2 regions of the Paenibacillus sp. S-12 genome follow, and region 1 is predicted to be linked to the other one. Evidence: riboswitches for the same ligand, from Rfam matches in the RefSeq annotation. Region 1 holds a riboswitch; the other holds the start of a gene.
The links. A riboswitch is a leader RNA that binds a small molecule or an ion and turns the genes downstream of it on or off. The one in region 1 is predicted to bind glycine.
Positions count from the first base shown of each region.

Region 1 (5,832 bases):
ATTTTGTAGATTTCCTTGCTCATCCTCGATTTCGAACTCGAGATTGAGGAAATCATCCACCTTATATTTGTCCGGTATTGCTTCCAGCATGCTATGATAATCTTCGTCTCCGCTTACCCCGTGGACACCGACGAGCAAGCGGGTTGTGATGGGGGTCATTTCAACGCGATCTATACTCATATTTATCGAATCATGCAATTTCTTCTCTGCTGTTCTCAAAATGATGTTGCGGGCAGTATCTTTCTTAATCGGGAAGCGGAACTCGTATTTCTGATCAACATCCGCTAAATACACAACCATTTTCATCTCGAATGAATCAGGAAGCTCCAGATCGGCTGAATCCAAGGCCGTAACAATAATCGAATGTGGAGCATGCTCTCCCCCTGGCTGCAGACCCATTGATGTATTTATCTGCTTGTCTTGCATGTAAAAATCGATACTATTCCCCTGAGTTCCCTGCATTCGCTGCTTGTTCCATTTTTGAAAAAAAGAGTCCGCAGTTCCTTCCTTATCCTCTCTGCTTAGTACAATAGAGAGCCGGCTGCCGTCATATATCAATTCCGAAATCGATAATGTTACATCCTTGTGGGTAACGCGTTGATTAACGGAAGTAAGCATCCCTTTGTCCTCTGCAGATTGAAGTCCAAGATCCCCAACCAGCTTGAACACACTGTTCATCAGAGGAATCTGCTTCAATGTCTGGGCAATCGCTGGAGAGGCAAGACCTGAAAAAATCAACACAACACCGAGTCCTGCGACACCTGCCGTTGATATCAACATTCGCCGCAGCCATCGGCTCGCCCGTCTTCGCCGATTCCGTAATGGAAGCATGTCTTCAATGATATGATACGTCTGATCCATTCGGCTGCGAATGAATTCAGGCAGCTCATTCCTATATGGTTCTCTAAGTTGTTCGAGCTGCTGCTCGATAGGCAGTTGTATCTGTTTCATCCGTTCATCTTCCTTTCTACAGAGTCATCCAGCCAATCTGCAAGAGTATGTCGGGCTCTGTGCAGCCGGGTCTTTACCGCACTGACGGACATGTCCATCATTTCAGCAATCTGATGCATGGGCAAATCTTGAAAATAAAACAAGATAACAATATTTCGAGATACTTCCTCAAGCCGGTAAATCGCTTGACGCAAATCAAGACGATCACTGATTTCCGGAGGAGCCTCTCCGATTTCCGGCAGCTCCGCTAACATAATAACACGAGCCTGCTTCCGCAAGATCATATTGCACTCATTGATCAATATACGAAAAAGCCATGTCTTAAAGTAGGCATGATGATTTAAGCTTGGCAGCGCACGGTAAGCTTTGTACACGGCTTCCTGCATTGCATCCGCACAGTCTTCATCCCTTCTGACAATGGATCTGGCCATATTGTACATTTGGACTTCATGCTTCTTGATGAGACGAATGAAAGCCTCTTTATTTCCTTCCTTAGCCAACCTCACATCTGTCTCTATATCGATTTCTATATCGGTATACAAGCCGTTTCTTCTCCCTTCTTTACCCCATACACGCGACTAGCTGTTAATTAGATGCATAAGATTGGCAAAAAGTTTCCTTTCGCGAAAAAAAAGCTGGCAAATGTTCACTTTCGTGTCATTTGCCAGCTTTTTCTCACCAGTATTACATGTAAACATTTATTTTTCCGTCTCTTTATGTTTCCAGTACAGACGCGTTTCATGAACGACTACGCCAGACAACCCAAGCAGTGCGATCAAGTTCGGCAATGCCATCAACCCGTTTACGATATCTGCAAGCTTCCATATCATATCGAGCTTTATAAATGCACCAAAACCAATGATTGCAATAAAGACAAGCCGATAAGGCAGGATCGATTTCACGCCGAACAAGTAAACCATGCAGCGCTCGCCATAATAGTTCCATCCTAATATTGTCGTAAAGGCAAACAATATCAAGCATAGCGTGAGTACAAAGGAACCATATGGCAATGCTGCATCAAATGCAGCCTGTGTCAAAGCAGCACCTTCCATAGGGCCATTCCAGACTCCGGTTACGATCAAGGTTAAGCCGGTCAGCGAACATACGATAATCGTATCAATGAATGTCCCCGTCATCGAAATAAGACCTTGCTCGGCTGGCCATTTCACCTTGGCAGCTGCTGCAGCAATCGGTGCGCTTCCGAGACCGGATTCATTCGAAAATACCCCTCTCGCGATTCCGTTGCGTATCGCCATCATAACCGTGGCGCCGAGGAAACCTCCTCCAGCTGCAGTCGCATTGAATGCCCCATGGAATATTAAGGACATTGCATGGGGAATCTGATCCGCAAACGTGATGAGCACGACGAAGCTAGCGATAAAGTAAATGATAGCCATAACAGGAACAATCGTAGTCGTCACATGCGAAATACTTTGAATCCCCCCGATTGTAACAAGGGCAGTAACAATTGTAACAATGACCGCAGTTACAATTGCCGGCACACCAAGACTCGTCTCAGTAGAGGTAACAATCGCATTAATTTGCGGGAAGGTACCGATTCCAAGAAGTGCGACCAGCACGCCGCTAATGGCGAAGAACACAGCCAAAGGCTTGAATTTCATGCCTAAGCCCTTCTCAATATAGTACATTGGCCCACCGAGTATTTGTCCATTATCATCAATATTGCGGTACTTAACGGCTAGCAGCCCCTCCGCATATTTGGTAGCCATTCCGAAGAAAGCAGCGATCCACATCCAAAATAACGCACCTGGTCCCCCTACCTTGATTGCAGTCGCAACACCAACAATATTCCCCGTTCCGATTGTGGCGGCAAGTGCAGTCGCAAGCGCACCGAAGCTGGATACATCACCAGCCCCCTCGTTTTTTGACTTAAATATGAGCTTCAAGGCAAGCGGCAAGCGAAACAATTGAAGGACACCTAAACGAATTGTGAGTAATATCCCCGTCCCTACCAACAAAATAAGAAGCGGCGCCCCCCATACGAAACTGTTCAATTTGTCTAACCAATGTTCAATCATTGCAAAATCATTTCCCCTCGTCTTGAATAATAAAAAGAGCCAAATCGTATGATTTGACTCTGGGGACATGCGTGCAGAATTAAAAAAGCTTTCGCCAGGAACATGATAATACAACCCAAATAAAACTTATGTTTCCTCTGCATCTGCATCCCTGTCCTTTTACCTGAGAGTTTTAACGATTCGATCAATGCGATTCGTCTTGCCCCTTCGGTGCCCCAATGATGGAGTCTCTCCAGAGTCCTGTCCATTTACGGTCCTGCTTATACATACTCGCAATTGCTGCTCGGTATGCCAAGCGCCTGAGAGCTTACCCCTTCGGCTAGACGTGTTGTCTATCTCCCGCAAACTTCATCCAGTTATAAAGTTGTAGGTTACATTATAGTTGACCTCATCGAATTAAGCAATATGAACTGCTTAGTAAATCATCCCATTATAGGATGGAATTTTCGTCATATACTCCTGCCGAGCCTCGTTCAGTAGGTGAATCAATTCTTTCATATGCTGTTCGGTCGTATCAAAATTGGTAATACAAGCACGAAGCGCCGGGGTATCCTGTATGGTGAAAATCGAGATCCATGCCTTGCCTGTAGCAAGTACCTTCTCATGTATGAATCGCACGAAATCCATATCATGATTTGCTAATGCTGCCTGATCATTAAAACAAACAACTGGCATTATCGTATCATTCATAATCGACCATCCCGATCGTTCAAGCTCCTGCCGCAAAAAATTGCCGCTCTCAATCTGTCGTTGTACGAGTAACCGGTACCCTTCCCATCCCGCCGTTGCAAGCGACATATATAGCTTCAGCCCGATAAATCTGCGTGACCACTGAATGGAATGGGTGTATGGATCAAACGTCTCCAATTCGGTGCCTTCCTTGGGCATATAGTCCGCTGTCATTCGGAAGGTCTGCTGCAATATATGGGGATGACGGGTGAAGTACATACCTGCTCCCATTGGTACAGACAGCCATTTATGTGCATCGAATGTAATGGAATCTGCCCTATTAATTCCTTGCAGCCAATTGGCCAATTCTGGCGCCAATATCATAGCACCGCCATACGCTGCATCAACATGCAGCCATATCATTTCCTGTTCAGCCAGCTCCGCAATATGCGCAATCGGGTCAATGGCCCCTGCACCTGTCGTTCCAGCCGTAGCCACAATCAAAAAAGGGGCAAAGCCAGCTTCGCGGTCTTGCCGTATTTGAAGGGCTAGCGCTTCCGCATCCATCTGCAAAGATGCATTCGATCGTATACTTCGGATAGAATCCGTACCCAATCCGCAGGCACGAGCCGCTTTTACTAAGGAATGATGGCTCTCACTTGAAGCATACATTACAGGGGGCTTATCCAGGCTTGCAAGCCCTTTTGTTGTATATTCCGGGAAATGATCGCAGAGAGCTGTAAGTACGGCTGTCAAATTAGCTTCTGCTCCTCCCGTCGTAAATGTTCCATTTGACGTTTCTCGCGGGTAGCCGAATCGCACAGCGAACTCTCGCAATACATAGTTCTCAATTTCAACTGCCAGAGGAGCATGACTCCAAACAGCCAGCTGCGGATTAAAGGCTGCCGTTATCGTATCTGCCACGATTCCCATAAAGTTCGGACGCGGATTATACAAGCCATAATATCCCGGGTGTGCCGTATGTACCTGATATCTCCGCAACCCTTCTACAATGTAATGTACAGCTTCCTTCGGTGTAACTGGGTTGTGGAAATCGATTTGCTCCGCATACTGTACAATTTCTGTTGGGTTTAACTCGGGAGATACGTTTACCTCATCCGTATGTTTAAGATAATGACAGATTTGATCGATCGCATATTTCCCTTACTCCATCTGTTCTTCTGTTGACAGATCAAGTGTTGGATGTAAATGTACCATAAATCAAAGCTAACCCCCTTCATATCTGAACCGCCTTGACGGCGCCGTTTCTTTCGTGTTCAAGATTACAAATAATGCGCCTCATTGAAAAGGTACAGTTTTCCATATTGTGATGGGGTCAGTCCCATTGATATAAAAAACTCGTCTCTAGAAAATAGAGACGAGTTCCTGAGCCCGAATTATTCAGGCAATCGATAAGCCGCAAACGGTTCACCGAATCGGAATGGACGACTTATCTGATCCAACCGATCCAATTGCTCCATCTTCAATTCAACATCAACACTGTTTATGTTGTCATGTAGCTGCTCCACCTTCGTCGCTCCTACAATAACGGTCGAGACGCAAGGCTGATGCATGAGCCAAGCTAGTGAAAGTGCACTTGGGGTACATCCTGCACCAGCTGCCAATTCATTCACCTGCTCACTTAACGCGAAACGTTCTTTATTGAAAAATCGGTGGAAGTTTGGATCAGTATCTGCTCTTGATCCTATCGGCCTTTGCTCTTCAATACGATATTTCCCGGTCAGAATTCCCCCTGCAAGCGGATAATACGGAATAATCCCTATTCCTTGATCTTTGCAAAGTGGAACCATCTCCTGCTCTGGGGTTCGATCGGCCAATGAATAGCACGTCTGCATGGACACATAACGATTGAGGCCTAGCCGCTCACTAATGCCTATTGCCTTCATAAGCTCCCAAGCCGAATAATTCGATGCTCCAATATATCGAACCTTGCCGGAACGAACCATATCATCAAGCGTTCTAAGCGTTTCTTCCAGCGGAGTATGCGGATCGAAAGTATGTATTTGATACAAGTCGATATAATCGGTGTTCAGTCGCTTTAAGCTGCTGTCTAATTCCTGCTGCAAGTGAAAACGCGATGAACCCCTCTCATTTGGCCCCTCCCCCCGAATTAACCCGGCCTTCGTTGTGAGCACAATATTATGCCTGACTC
Region 1 covers NZ_JASIUF010000008.1:287,833-293,664, reverse strand. The annotation lists gene NO352_RS08875 (DUF4179 domain-containing protein) at 1-951, opposite strand, end outside; gene NO352_RS08870 (sigma-70 family RNA polymerase sigma factor) at 948-1,493, opposite strand; gene NO352_RS08865 (alanine/glycine:cation symporter family protein) at 1,650-2,990, opposite strand; glycine riboswitch at 3,132-3,236, opposite strand; gene NO352_RS08860 (pyridoxal phosphate-dependent decarboxylase family protein) at 3,405-4,661, opposite strand; gene NO352_RS08855 (aldo/keto reductase) at 5,057-5,832, opposite strand, start outside.

Region 2 (5,832 bases), 150 kb from region 1:
CTGAAATTCAAAGATTGCTTGCAGCTCACCCTGACTGATTTCAGGCTGATAAGGCGTGTATGCGGTATAAAATTCAGATCTGGAGACCAGATGCTGAATGACAACCGGTATATGATGGTCGTATATTCCTGCGCCAAGGAAGCTGGTGTGGCTCTCATTGTCTGCGTTGCGAGAAGCCAACTGCTTCATATGCTTCATCATGGCTGCTTCATCTAGTGGTTCGGACATAGGAAGCATACCATTGTAACGAATGGATGCTGGTATATCGCGGAACAGATCTTCCATGGAAGAGATGCCAATCTGCTGCAGCATGTCGGCTTGATCTTGCTCCGTCATTGGAATGTAACGATGCTTCATGATGGATTCGCTCCTTTGGCAGGGATCGGATTTCGTTTATAAAATGGGGTAGGGACAACGCGGGCTTTCAACTGTTTGCCGCGAATTTCTACCATAACCTCGGTATCGAGTTCTGAAAAAGCGGTTTCAATTAAGGCAAGTCCTAAATTGCGCTTCAATGTTGGCGACTGCGTGCCAGTTGTGACCTCACCAATTACGCGCCCGTTGGCAAGCACCGGATAATGAGAGCGGGGAATGCCTTTATCAATCATTTCAATTCCTACCAGCTTCCTTGCTGGGCCATCAGCTTTTTGCTTCGTAAGTGCAACACGGCCAATGAAGTCGCCTTTATCCAGCTTGACGAATCGTCCGAGTCCAGCTTCAAGCGGTGAGATATCAGCGGTAATTTCTTGTCCATAGAGCGGCAGACGTGCCTCGAAGCGCAGCGTGTCTCTTGCCCCCAGCCCTGCTGGCAGCAAGCCGAATGATTCACCGGCACGAAGCAGTTCAGCCCATACCCCCGGAGCATCTTCTGCGGACAAATAGAGCTCGAATCCATCCTCGCCCGTATAGCCAGAGCGGGATAGAAGAGTTGACACGCCGCATACTTGTGCATCCGTTAGGAAATGAAAAGGTGCAAGCGAATCAATAGGCGCTTCTGATACGGTAGAGAGAATAGCTTGGGCATTCGGCCCTTGAAGGGCGATCAGTGCCGTGCGGTTCGATACATTTGTCAAGGTCACGCCATGAATCAAATGCTTCTGCAGCCATGCATAGTCTTTGTCGATGTTGGAGGCATTGACAACAAGCATATATCGGTCACTCTTCATCCGATAGATGAGAATATCATCGACGACTCCTCCGTCAGGGTAGCACATCAGCGTATATTGTGCTTTCCCGTCCTCAAGCCGCGATACATCATTCGTTGTCATCTGTTGAAGAAACGTTAGGGAAGCCGGGCCGCTAACGATAAACTCACCCATATGGGAAACATCGAACAAGCCTGCCTGTGTGCGCACAGCTTCATGCTCCCGCTGAATACCGATAAATTGAACAGGAAGCTCCCAGCCGCCGAAGTCAATGCAGCGTGCACCGGGAAATGTTGAATATTGATCGAATATTGGCGTTCTCTTCAATTGACTCATGAAATCACCTCGATACGCTTATTTGGACAAACCATTGGTATGCGAACAAAAAAGGACAGCCGAAAGAAAAGTGGATGTGTTATCCTCTTCGTCTCTCGCTCTGTCCTTTGTACCTGAGAGTGTCGCCGAATGCTGCAAACGATTCGTCTGCTTCCGCATGTATCATCGGCTTTCCCCTTGGGTGACTGTATTCGATCTGGTGAATTACAGTGCTCTCCAGAGATGCGTCCGGTAAAAGTCCTTTTGCCTGAGAGATTCACGTCTTACGGCTTACTCCTTCGGCGCTGCTATGTCTCAGCAGTCTCTCCCTTTACCATCATTCGCCATTTTCAACTGTCATCTCTACATTAGTTGAGCCTTCCACACTTTGTCAATTGATATTTTCTTCACATTCGATTTCACTGCTTGTCATATTGACAATCGTACGTATCTTGCAATAATCTAAGGTTGTTATAATTACCCAAATGAAATCGTAATTGCGAACGAGGAAGGTCGGGAGAGTTTGACAATGATGATTGTCAACACCGAAGGAGCAAGTTGCCAGCTGCCGATTGGCAATGAATCTCTCAGGTACAATAACCGCCATTCTGACGCAGCTCTGGAGAGTGCATATTTAGTTGCCACCAAAGGGGTAAGTTCTGCCACTATTGTGCTGGAACGGGATCTCTCAGGTACCGAGGACAGAGAACAAGGCGCTAGGCCGCTCTCTGCCCATTTTAATGATCTCTAATGGATAGACGGCCTAATGAATGACATTATGAATGAAATGGGGCGTTGACATGAGTGAAGTGAAGGATGGATTGCTGTACAGTGAAGAGCATGAATGGGTAATCGCCATAGAAGGCAATACAGTACGAGTTGGCATTACAGATCATGCGCAGGCTCAACTGGGAGACATTGTATTCATCGAGTTTCCTTCAGTAGGAACCAGCTTGTCCGCGGGGGACAGCATGGGCTCCATTGAGTCTGTGAAGACCGTATCTGAGTTGTACTGTCCGGTATCTGGAACGATTACGAAGGTAAATGATGAATTGGAAGCGTCGCCAGAGCTTGTGAACAGCAGTCCATACGGAGACGGCTGGATTGCGGAAGTTGAAGTGGAAGGCAGCGCTGCGGAAGCAGTGAAGCATCTGCTGAATGCTGAGCAATATGCGAAGCTGATTGACTAATAATAGAAGGATCAATGGGTTGTGTACGTAGAACCTGCTGTATCGGTATAATGCTGGTGCAGCAGGTTTTTTTCATCCACAAAGTGAGAAGTTTCGATAGGATTCGCCGCCGAAAAAGAGTACAATAGAAGCATCGACAACCAGACGTTACAATGCTAAATAGAATGCTAGGTGAGTGGAATGACAATCGCTTTTTTTGATTCGGGAATGGGTGGTATTACGGTATTGGCTGAGGCTATGAAGCAGCTGCCACAAGAGCAATATTTGTTTTATGCAGACACGCTTCATGTTCCATATGGGACAAAGTCGCAGCAGGAAGTGATGCGTCATGTGCAATCTGCTGTTGAGGAAATCATGCAGCATCATGTGAAGGCGCTTGTAATCGCGTGCAATACGGCAACGAGTATCGCAGCATCTGAATTGCGGCGGAATTACAATATTCCGATTATCGGCATGGAGCCCGCAGTCAAGCCGGCAGTAGAAATGAATCGCAATAACGGCAAGCGTGTACTTGTATTTGCAACAGCCTTAACGTTAAGCCAAGACAAATACCATACACTGGTCACTCGTCTTGATGAGGAACATATTGTTGATTCGATTCCTTTGCCGGAATTGGTAGAATATTGCGAGCAATTAAACTTTGATAAGGGAGTGATAGGAGACTTCTTTGCACAGAAGCTTGCTGGGATTGACTTGAGTCAGTACGGTACAATTGTGTTAGGGTGTACGCACTACCCCTATTATAAGCACATTTTGAGAGAAATAGTCCCTGATCATATCCAGCTCATTGACGGGAGTCAAGGCACAGTGCAGCGGTTAGCCCAAGTGTTGCAAGAGAAGCAGTTGAATCAGCTATCAGATCAGACAACAAGCCCAACAATTCAATTTATGTGTTCGAGTCATGATCAACAGTACATAAATAAGTTGCAGATTGCACTTCATACCTATCAGACCTTCGGGGGAATGGATACGAATGAACAGTCAATTGTTCGAGCTGACGGGGAGCAGTACTAAGCTGATCCCTATGCTTCCTGAACATACGGAAGATTTATATGAAGCAGCGTCTCATCCAGATATATGGCATTACTTGCCGCGCACGATCCGCAGTTTTGCAGATGCAGAACGGACGATTCATGATGCTGTTCTGAACCGTGAGAAGGGGATCGAGTATCCATTCGTTGTCATTGATCAGCTTACTGGGCGAATAATTGGTGCAACGAGAATTATGAATATGTCCGTCTTGCATCGCTACGCTGAAATTGGCGGTACATGGTATCATCCATCAGTATGGCGTACCCGCATCAATACCGAGTGCAAATATTTGCTTCTGCAATATTGCTTCGAACAGATACATACGATTCGTGTTCAGCTGACGGCGGATGTACGCAATGAACGCTCAAATCGGGCAATCCAACGGTTAGGAGCCGTGCTTGAAGGGAGATTGCGGCGTCATCGGGTGATGGAGGACGGGTATATTCGTGATTCTAATGTGTACAGCATTGTTGATGAGGAATGGCCCCAGGTGAAAGAAAGGCTCGAGCAATTTTTGAATCAGGTATATGTATAAGTTATAACACTATTAATTGTATTGATCGAAGCAAATGGAATATCCATAGTACATGGAGAGGATGTGCCCGCATTGAATTGGCAATCATCCTCTTTTCTTATTTAATGCTGGTTAGAGCGTATCGTATTATAGAACAACAACATAGATGAAAATACATGTTACGATACTCGGCAGCCCCGTTACAAACATTGTGCCGCTAAATTTAAAATTTCTTCGATGGTCTTCGTCAGGGATATGGCCCATATTAAATCGAAGCTTCGTGTTATCATTGAATGCGCCAGTAAAGAGTGAACCAACTGCCCAAAGCCCCAAACCGAAATAGCAGTTAATGTTGAATAGGATATGGGCATCTCCGCCTTGCCAAATAGATGTATACAATACAGTGAGAATAACGAAAATGAGACCAATTGCGAGTCGCCGTGCGATCATGATACACCTCCATTTACCCCATTATTACCCAATTATACATGACATTTGATCCATGTGAAAGTTAGATCAAAATAATTGAGCATAATGTTCAATCGTAAAACTACGATCGAATTGCAGATAACGGACTAGGAGGTTTATTGAGGAGATAGAACCATCTATAGTCAGAATAGGAACCAGTGAGGTTGAAGAAAATGGTTTTTACACTATCAAATATGAAAAGTATGATGTGTTGATTTTCAAAGTAAATAGGAGGGCATCTAACGGCGAAGTTCGCAGGTTAGATGTCCCTTTTATTATGGTTACGTGATCGAAGATTGTGACAATTGCAGGATCTGATGATGTATGTTCTGTTTGGACAGCCCGCCATGGTAACAGATAACCGCGTCAATCGGATATTTTGTTAGCTTGCCTAGTGAGCGGATTGCGCTTCCCATGTCCAGCGTCGTATGCGGGACGGGGCCGTGCAAAATCCCTTTATTACTTGTCATGGCGTCAGCGGCTATCAAGATGCGACTGCGCTCCAAATAGATGCTGACATGGCCTGCTGTATGACCAGGAGTATGGATAATTCGAATTCCACCACAGTAAGGAAGAAGATCATGATCCGCAATCAAGCGTGTTACGTTAGCAGAAGGCTGCAAATTGCACATGGCCAATACTTCAGCTCGCTGTTCTTCGGGCAGCAGCGGTAGTACGCTCGCCAGCGCTTCTCGGCTTGTCTTGATAAGCGGATATTTGCCTTCTATATAGGGAGCGTCCTCCTGGTGAGCTAACACTTCGATACATCCGTTTTTGGAGGCGATAATATCAGGCAGACTGCCGATATGATCGAGATCTTGGTGGGTAAGCAGAACCGCTTGCAGACGATCCAGCGGCACACCGGATTCTCGCATGGCATGCTGGATGCGAATCCAATCGCCTGGCATGCCTGTATCGATTAGTACAGCACAATGCTCATCCCACACAAGGGTAGGGTGAATCGCTAATGCTCCTCCGATACCTTCAGATTCCAATTCTAACATCATGACTCCTGGTGCAATGATCATTGTCTATAGCCCTCCATTGTGATTGAGACTTGGCACTATGTCTAAGCATAGTTTGTTTTATCATGAATGGAGAGTTTTATCAATTGTAAAATATTCAATTATAACACAAATAAAAATATTTGTCAAGGGTGAAATTACAT
Region 2 covers NZ_JASIUF010000008.1:136,915-142,746, forward strand. The annotation lists gene gcvPA (aminomethyl-transferring glycine dehydrogenase subunit GcvPA) at 1-357, opposite strand, end outside; gene gcvT (glycine cleavage system aminomethyltransferase GcvT) at 354-1,481, opposite strand; glycine riboswitch at 1,580-1,703, opposite strand; glycine riboswitch at 1,707-1,801, opposite strand; glycine riboswitch at 1,965-2,073, shown strand; gene gcvH (glycine cleavage system protein GcvH) at 2,261-2,650, shown strand; gene murI (glutamate racemase) at 2,831-3,664, shown strand; gene NO352_RS08210 (GNAT family N-acetyltransferase) at 3,624-4,217, shown strand; gene NO352_RS08215 (DUF5316 family protein) at 4,344-4,646, opposite strand; gene NO352_RS08220 (MBL fold metallo-hydrolase) at 4,946-5,692, opposite strand.
Region 2: linked by a shared signal. The riboswitch ahead of gcvT (glycine cleavage system aminomethyltransferase GcvT) and the one ahead of NO352_RS08865 (alanine/glycine:cation symporter family protein) in region 1 are both predicted to bind glycine.